2 regions of the Paenibacillus sp. 01L418 genome follow, and region 1 is predicted to be linked to the other one. Evidence: riboswitches for the same ligand, from Rfam matches in the RefSeq annotation. Region 1 holds a riboswitch; the other holds the start of a gene.
The links. Region 1 has a riboswitch for cobalamin ahead of metE (5-methyltetrahydropteroyltriglutamate--homocysteine S-methyltransferase). Riboswitches for the same ligand answer to the same signal wherever they lie in the genome.
Positions count from the first base shown of each region.

Region 2: linked by a shared signal. The riboswitch ahead of AC1DSE_RS28170 (DUF4430 domain-containing protein) and the one ahead of metE (5-methyltetrahydropteroyltriglutamate--homocysteine S-methyltransferase) in region 1 are both predicted to bind cobalamin.

Region 1 covers NZ_JBFTSN010000324.1:3,645-7,339, forward strand. The annotation lists gene metE (5-methyltetrahydropteroyltriglutamate--homocysteine S-methyltransferase) at 1-803, opposite strand, end outside; cobalamin riboswitch at 953-1,146, opposite strand; gene kduD (2-dehydro-3-deoxy-D-gluconate 5-dehydrogenase KduD) at 1,291-2,046, opposite strand; gene AC1DSE_RS26340 (DeoR/GlpR family DNA-binding transcription regulator) at 2,051-2,845, opposite strand; gene kduI (5-dehydro-4-deoxy-D-glucuronate isomerase) at 2,871-3,695, opposite strand, start outside.
Region 2 covers NZ_JBFTSN010000380.1:491-5,989, reverse strand. The annotation lists partial or broken gene AC1DSE_RS28185 (ECF transporter S component) at 1-420, opposite strand, end outside; gene AC1DSE_RS28180 (ABC transporter ATP-binding protein) at 408-2,057, opposite strand; gene AC1DSE_RS28175 (energy-coupling factor transporter transmembrane component T) at 2,048-2,917, opposite strand; gene AC1DSE_RS28170 (DUF4430 domain-containing protein) at 2,910-3,683, opposite strand; cobalamin riboswitch at 3,860-4,060, opposite strand; gene AC1DSE_RS28165 (ABC transporter ATP-binding protein) at 4,075-4,740, opposite strand; partial or broken gene AC1DSE_RS28160 (ABC transporter permease) at 4,737-5,499, opposite strand, start outside.

The sequences.
Region 1 (3,695 bases):
AAACCATGAACGAAATCCAAACCGATCGCTTGTACCGGGAGAGCAACTACAGCTTCATAATGCTCAACCGCCTCAAAATACGTTTGAAGCATTATGTTAAGCGCTGGCGCTGCTTGGTTCAGCCTTGCATAAATCGATTCAACCCATTGCATCTCTTCCTCAGAGATAGAGGTAACAAGGATGGGCTCATCGATTTGCACCCATTGTACGCCTTCTTGCTCAAGCTCCTTAAGCAGCTGAGCATAAAGCGGTATAAACTGCTCAATGAGCTGCGGAAGCTGCTTGGCATCGTAGCCCTTCGACAGCTTGAGGAAGGTGTATAGACCGATAATGACAGGTTTACCTTCAATGCCAAGCTTTTCTTTGGCTTCGCGGTACGCAATTAGCGGACGGTTTTCCGTCAGTACCGGCGCAGCACCCGCAAGTTCTGGCACGATATAGTGATAGTTGGTATTAAACCATTTGGTCATCTCGCAGGCTTGTGCTTCCTGTGTCCCTCTCGCCATTGCGTAGTAGGTCTGTACGGGAACAGGACCTCCATCATAGGAAAAACGATCTGGCACAAGGCCAAACATCGCTGCAGTATCCAGCATTTGATCATACAACGTAAAATCATTAACAGGAATTAGCGAAATTCCTTTATCTTTTTGCAGCTTCAAGTTGTTTAGACGAATGCTTTCAAGCGTTTGAAGGAATATCGTTTCGTCCAAATCACCTTTCCAAAAAGCTTCAAGCGCTTTTTTCCATTCCCGATTTTCGCCGATACGCGGATATCCAAGTACACTGTTTTGCAGTTTGCTCACGTTCATATTTCCTCCTAATAAATGTGATTATTATGAAATAAAAGCACAAAAAAGAGCGTCGTTACCTTAAAGAAGCAAAGGTAAAGACGCCCGGCGTTTTAATAAACAGCGGTTCTGTCTTAACACCTCCCTATCTCCCGTAGGTAAAATCAGTGTCGTTCAAATAGGCAGGTCTCCTGGCTCCAGAATCATCATCGTAAGCTTGCCTTCCCAACCGGTTAAGATCAGTGGCGTTAGCGCTTAGACTCCTCTGTTACAGTGGCGGGACCGCGTCGGTTTTGCACCGGACTTCCCTTTTAAGCTCAAGCTATACAGCAAGAGCACCTATTTCCACTTATTTCAGTTGTTGATCGCATTTTTTAGGATCACGAATAACTATACACGCAAAATAATAACCATACAATGGAAATCACTATAATATCAAAAAAAGACTCTCCTCTAAGCAGCCTGCGCTGTAAAAGGAAAGCCTTATTGGTTTTTTATATAATTACCTAACCAGCCAACCGCCATCAACAGCCAAAATATGGCCGTTCATATAATCAGAAGCTGAAGAGGCTAGGAACACCGCTGGTCCAATCAAATCCTGCGATGTACCCCAGCGTCCCGCTGGTATGCGCTGCAAAATTTGAGCACTGCGAACAGGATCCTCGCGAAGCGCTTCGGTGTTGTCTGTACTCATGTAGCCTGGGGCTATCGCATTTACCTGCAAGCCTTTAGCTGCCCATTCGCTAGCAAGCGCTTTGGTAAGACCGGCAACGGCATGTTTGCTGGACGTATAGCCCGGAACATTAATTCCGCCTTGGAAGGTTAACATCGACGCAATGTTAATAATTTTCCCTGAGCCCTGTTCAATCATATGTTTCCCAGCCAGCTGGGAAAGGAGAAATACAGAATTCAAGTTAACATCGAGTACATCCTGCCAGTCCTCGTAGCTATGCTCTGCAGCGGGCGTGCGGCGAATGATACCCGCGTTGTTGACCAAAATATCGATGCGTCCCAGTTCTTCAACTGTACGATCAACAATTCCAGCAAGCTTCGTTCGGTCAGCAATATCGGTCTGAATTGTAATCGCTTTGCGTCCAAGCTCTCTTATCGCTGCTGCCGTTTTGTCAGCAGGCGTTTGGTTCGTGACAAGCGCGATATCCGCACCCGCTCGTGCTAATCCAAGCGCAATCGCTTCCCCAAGCCCGCGCCCTGCACCTGTGACGACAGCTGTTTTACCCGTCAAATCAAACAAACTCATCGGCTCAGCTCCTACCTTTAGTACGCTTCCCATTTTCCGAAAGCGCTGCTTTCATCATTTTTATATTTTGTGACTCATACCTCGCCGCAACGTCCGCATCTATACCTTCGTCTGTGATGATATAGTCAATTTCATGCAAACCGGCAAACGTTATTAGTGCACCCTTATCGAATTTGTTATGATCGGCAAGGCAGTAGACGACCTTGGCATTTTCCATATACAGCTTCTTCAGCTTCGTCAATTCTTCTGTGAATATGGTAAGCCCATATTCCATATGAATGCCGGTTGTGGAAAGAAACAGCTTGTGTACATTCAGTCGTTTAATCCATTCCTGCGATTCTGCGCCGATAAGCAAATTGTTATGCCGGTAGCCCCCAGGAATAACAAGCCTTACTTGGTCCTTCGCAGTCAGCTCCCGAATGATAAGCAGATCGTTCGTAAGCACCGTAACCGGGATGTTGGGCAGACGTTTTGCCATTTCGAGCGTAGTACTGCCAGCATCAAGCGCAATAATATCATTAGGCTCGATGCAGGAAAGAGCAAGCTCCGCAATCGCCGCCTTCTCCCGCTGATGCTTGCTATTTGGGAATTGCAGCGGATAAAGGCTGTCTTCGCCTCTATGCTGGGGCACAGCTCCGCCATGAGTCCGTTTCAGCAATCCCTTCTCTTCCAGCTTCTCTAAATCTTCACGAACCGTTTTCTCCGTGACTTGAAACAGCTCGCTTAGCTCGGAAACTTTAACCGCGCCAAGCTGCTCCAATTTATCTATAATCTTACGATGCCGTTCGGCAGCAAGCATAGTGCACCCCCTGTAGCGAATGTTTCTATTTTAGCTCGCTTGCAGGTACGGCGTCCATATCTGTAAATGTGTAGTTCTCTCCAGCCATCGACCAGCAGAATGTATAATTGCTTGTGCCCACTCCTGAGTGGATCGACCATGGCGGTGAAAGAATCGCTTGGTCGTTGGCAACAACAAGATGTCTCGTCTGCGAAGGCTCGCCCATCATATGGAATACGCGAGCATCATCATTCATGTCGAAGTATAAGTATGCTTCCATGCGGCGGTCATGGACATGCGAAGGCATCGTATTCCAGACGCTTCCCGTTTTCAAGCTCGTTACACCAAGCATAAGCTGGCAGCTTTGGATGCCGTCTGCGTGGATATATTTATAAAGAATACGTTCATTGGAAGTCTCCTGCGAACCAAGATGAGTCGGATTCGCTTCCTCCATCGTCATCTTGCGTGTTGCAATTTCAGCATGCGCAAGCGCGGAACAGAAATAAAGCTTCGCAGGGTTCGCTTTATCGACACTTGAAAGCAGCACCTGACGTTTGCCCTTGCCAACATAAAGCACGTCGAGCTTATTCAGCTCGTATACTTCCCCATCAACGGAAATCGAAGCAGGTCCGCCAATATTCAAGAAACCAACCTCGCGGCGCTCCAAGAAATATTCGGTTTTTAGCGTTGCAGCATCCTCCAGCTCAAGCGTCTCGTTCACAGGCAATGCTCCGCCTACAACCATTCTGTCATAATGCGTATATGTCATTTTTAATTGATCTTGCTCAAACAAGCTTTCGATCAAAAACTCGCTGCGCAGACGTTCCGTATCATATTGCTTCACATCAGTAGGATTCGTAGTATGGCGTAC
Region 2 (5,499 bases), on a different contig from region 1:
TCGCAGCCACCCCGCGCTAGCCCCGATCATCCCCCAGCAAAACATTTGCCATGGCGTCCACGGGCCCTGACCTAGAAAGATATTCGATACGACTGCAGCTATTGCGCCGATAATGAAGCCCAATTCAGCTCCAAACACAATCGCAGCAATAATGATCACGAAGGATGTGGGCTGAACGCTCGGCAGCGGCGCAAACGGTACGCGGCTAATGGCCGCAATGGCCGCCAGCACAGCAAGGATAACAATCTCGCGCGCTTCGATCTTCCGTCTCTCAAACCTTGCAAAAAAAGGAATCATCGTGACAAATAGCAGCACGATACTTAGCATTAAATAATGATCATCGGAAATGGCAGAGGATAAGGCCATAGCTGCGATGAACAGTCCAATGCTGGCAATGAACCAGAGCTTTATTTTGCCCACGTTGCAATCACATCCTCTGTCGTCAGCGCTTCTGGCAGCCATTCACGCACCGTTCGATTGATGGCTGTTGTGTAAAAATAATTAGTACCAAAAAATTGCGCCGGCTCCGACTCAGCAGATATTGCTCCATCAAACAGCATCGCGCAGCGCGTTGCATGCTCGGCAGCAAATTCAATATCATGTGTGACCATGACTATGGTTTTGCCTGCATGGCATAACTGCTGCAGCAGCTCCGCTGTTCGCTGCTTGGCTATGGGATCAAGCCCCTTTGTCGGCTCATCCAAGCATAGAACATCCGGCTCACCAAGCAGCACTAAGGCTAACGCCGCTCTCTGCTGCTCTCCTCCGCTCAAATCATAAGGATGCTTCGGCAAAATAGAGGAAATCTGCAGGGAATCGACAACCTGAGCTATTTTCCGATCCCGATCATCGAGTTTGGCGTAATCCGCCATTCGCTGAAGCTCCTCTTCAACTGTATCGTAGCTAAAATAAAGCAGTGGATTTTGCGCCAAATAACCAACTTTAATCGATTTATCCCGCTTCAGCTTGCCTCGCTGCGGCTTTAATAATCCGGCCATCATTTGCAGCATCGTTGTTTTTCCAGCCCCGTTGCCGCCAAGCACCGCCAAAAACTCATGCTTGTACACGTTAAGCGACAGCTTCTTCAACACCTCTGCACTCGCTTTTTCGTATTTAAACGTTATTTCATCACAAGCAAGCAGCCATTCCTTTTTTTCGAGCTCGCTGCTTTCGTTGATTACTGAATGATTTGCGCCTATTGTATGTACGCCGAAAACATTGGAGAGCCACTTCTTCCCTTCACGCACGGTAAGCGGAATTTGATTTGCTTCTGGTAGGCTGCCAGCCTTCTGGGCAGATAGAAACAGCTTCGTAACGGAAGGCAGGTATGGCATTTCTTTCTGCGCTGCATCAACACCAACGAGCCGGCATAGCTCTCTCGGCGGCGCGTCGTATTTCACTTTGCCTTCCTCCAGCAGAATGATTCGATCTGCAAGTGGAATAACATCCTCCAGCCGATGCTCGCTTATAATAACCGTCATCGACATTTCCTGATTCAGCCGATAAATAAACTGCAGAAAATCTCGCGCCGCTACCGGATCAAGCTGAGAGGTGGGCTCATCTAATAGAAGCAGCTTTGGCTGCAGCAGCAATACTGAAGCAAGATTGATCAGCTGCTTCTGTCCCCCCGATATTTCATGAACGGATTTGTTAATCAGCTCATCCAGCCCAAAGAAATGGCTCATTTCGGCTAGTCGTTTACGCATAACCGCTTGCCCATAGCCGACATTTTCCATGGAAAAAGCCAGCTCATGCCATACCTGATCCATCACAATTTGATTTTCAGGGTTTTGAAACACCATGCCGATCTGTTCAGCCGCCTCGACCGCAGGCAGTTCCTCTAGCAATACACGATTATACTTAATGGTGCCTGAGCGTTTCCCCGTAGGCTGCGTTTCTTTTTTCAAGTGCCGAAGCAGCGTCGTTTTGCCGCAGCCGGATGCCCCACAAAGGACGACAAAATCGCCTGGCTTGATATTTAAAGTAATGTTATCGAGTGCTGCAACCGTTGATTCCGGATAATGGAACGTCAATTGATCAACCTGAATTACTTCCATGACCTTCTCTCCATTTCTTCAAGTACGACTGGTGTTAACAGAAAGGCGCAATAGCAAGCGTATGCAATGCCTTCCCCCCTATGAAACTGCATTGTTTCCAGACGCGGGTAAATAGTAAGCACACCAAAACCTTGCATCCAGCCCCAAATGCATACTAGTGCCATTGCTCCAAGAAACAATAGAACATACCAATCTCTACGATCCATACGATAGATGACATAAGAGCTTCGTTTAGCTGCGCCATACCCTCTAGCTTTCATAGAATCAGCGGTCTGAAGCGCCTCCTCCAAGGACCAGGTCAACAGCACACGAACGAGCAGCATGCCATCCTTGCTCCGTTTTTTCAAGCTGCCTTCGAGAATCGAAACCCCTTTTATTCGTTGAACCGTAGTAATTTGATCCAGTCTCCGCAAGAAAAGCGGTACGAACCGAATCGACATCGAGGTTAGCAGTGCAGTTCGCGGAGCGACTCGTGAAAATAAATACATCCATTTCTCCGTCGTAACAATCTGCTGAAACGATACAAAGGCTAGTAAAATGCACAATAAAGATAGCATCATCGTCACACCATATAAAATAGCTTCCAACGTGATCGGCTGATCCATAAAATAAAATAAAATATGCCGCCCGCGATGAGAAAACAGCGGGTTAAGAACAGCAACTAAACCGCCCATTAGAACATAATAAGGAAGCAGCTTAAGCAGCCGCTTCCCTTCGCCATGAATGACAATAATTACCGTAATCGCAGCAAGTGACGTCAATAAGAAAACAGGATGAAATAAGAGCATGCCGAATGTAATGACTCCTGCATAATAACTGAAGCTCGTAACCGGATGTACCGAACCGAACGCACTATTCATCGAATTTTGCTCCTATATCCTCGCCAAGATCAGTCGTGTACAACCATTCAATAACATCACCTTCATTAACCTTGTAAACCCCGGCGCCCTTGTTAGGAAACTCACCGTTTACTCGGTACATCCAGCCGCTCTTCGCACCCAGATCGAATTCGTAAATATTATCGATGCCTTCGATATAAGCACCGCCTTTAACACCTCTGTATTCCATTTGTATTTTGTTTTTTCTCGTAATTTTCTTCAATACATCTAGAACGGTATCGTCCTTCTTGAACTCTACGGCTGTTGGTGCAAGCACCGTTCCCGTATCTTTGTCCGCGACAATTGAAATCGTAACCGTCTGCATAGGATTCGGCGTTGCAACAGGCGTGACGGGCTTCGCTGTAGCCGCACTGTCTGTTTTGGTTGGTTTCGCAGAAGTAGTAGGCTTCGTTTTTGGATCATCCAGTTTTGGCTCATTTGTCTGCTTCGGCTTCGGGGAAGGCGTTGCTTGCTTACCGCCAGCGTTGTCGGTTGCCTTCGCGTTATCTTGATCTTTATCTTCGCTAGGCAACTGCGTTGCCTCTGCCGTTTCTGATGCTGAAGTACTCGTTGGCTGCTCATCAGCGGCTTTCTCCGCTTCTTTTCCCACTTGTCCTTCGTTGCTGGTTTGCACTTGATTGGTATTGGAATTAACGCTTTGTGCCGGACTGGCACAGCCAGCTAATAAACCAATAAACAGCCATAGGATGATTAAGCTTGGTAACCATTTCTTGTAGATCTTTGCCATCGTCTCTTTTCTGCTCCTTTTTGTCTCATTCACACAAACCTTAACAATAAAAAAAAGACCCCCTTCTATTAGGGGATCTGCATGCCGAATGTAAGAATAGCAACCGTATATAACTAAAATATATGATGCGTCCTGCAAAACGATTACGCCTCCACATTCTTTACCCCCGAAGAATGAGAAACAAAATAAAAAAGGCAGGTTTCCTGGCTTGTGCGTCAACGCGATTCTCACACCTTCCCATCCTTGAATCGGACAGTGGCATTTGCAGAGAATCACTCTTCACATACAGTGGCGGGACCGCGCCGGCATTGAACCGGACTTCCCTATTAAGCAAACAAAAGCATGCTTTTGTTTGCACCTTCTCTATTCAATTATGCGATTATTTAATCAATCATATCGGGATTGCTGGGGTTTGTCTATATGGGATTTGAATGATTCGATCGCAAATAGCAGCTGCATCCTCTTGATCATGGGTGACGAACATACACGTAATTTGGGCTTTGTGAAGCAATCGCTTCAGCTCCTCCCGAATGCTTTGCTTTAAGTGTGAATCCAAACTGCTAAATGGCTCATCCATCAACAGCATCAAGGGAGACGGGGCAAGCGCACGAGCAAAAGCAACACGCTGCTGCTGACCGCCGCTAAGCTCATGCGGATAACGCTTGACGAAATCATTTAACTGTATCAGCTCCAGCATTTCATCCAGCCGTTTGAATCTATCTTTTCTTGATAATCGATGTAAACCAAATAATATATTTTGACCGACAGTCAGATGAGGAAACAACGCATAATCCTGAAACACCATGCCTATGCCGCGCTGCTCAGGCTGAATAAACTGCTGATCATCTACTAAAACCCTGCCGCCAGCGGCAATACGTCCCGAGGCAGGAATCTCAAGCCCGGCAATAATCCGCAGCAGCGTGCTTTTCCCGCAACCGCTTTGACCAAGCACTCCAACAACTTCACCCTTCTGCATTTGCATCGTAAAGTTTTCCAATACACTCTTTTTCCCATTGTCATAGCTAAAAGAAACGTTAGTCAGCTCAAAAAAGTTCATCTGGATTTCTTCTCTCCCAACCGATGATAAACAAAAACAGTTGCCATTCCCACCGTGATTATGAATAAAGACGGTACCGAAGCTTGATGAATTTGCTCATCGCTTGCATATTGATAGGCTTTTGTCGCTAGCGTCTCAAAATTAAACGGGCGCAGCAGCAGCGTCAGCGGCAGCTCCTTCATAATTTCCATAAAGGTAAGCAGGAAGCCTGCTAATATGGATCCTTTTATTAAAGGCAAGTCAACTTTGAAGAAGGTAGCAGTCATACCGATGCCGAGCGTTCTGGAAGCTTCAGAATAACGATTGCCTATTTTATCAAATCCCGCTTCCACCGCATTAAATCCTACACCAAGGAAGCGGATTACATAGGCGAAAATAAGCATTACGAGCGACATGCTGAGTACGAGCTTGCTCGATCCAAAACCTAACCATGAATAGACGCCGCTTAATTGATGGTCTAGGGAAATAAACAAAGCAAGCACGCCAATGGACAAAACAGCACCCGGGATAGAGTAGCCCATTAAAATTAGCTTTGTTGCTGCAAGCGACAAAAGCGATCGATTCAGGCTCCGGCTTACATTGGCGACAATAACTGCAAGCAGCATCAACACGGTAATCGCAACAATGGAAACCAAAAGCGTGTTTGAGACGAGCTGCGCAAATTTGCTGTTCAATACATCTTGATATGTCCATGTCGCCCAAACGAGGAGCTGAACTACTGGAATAGCGAACGAAAGGGCAAATATAACCGTGCTCACA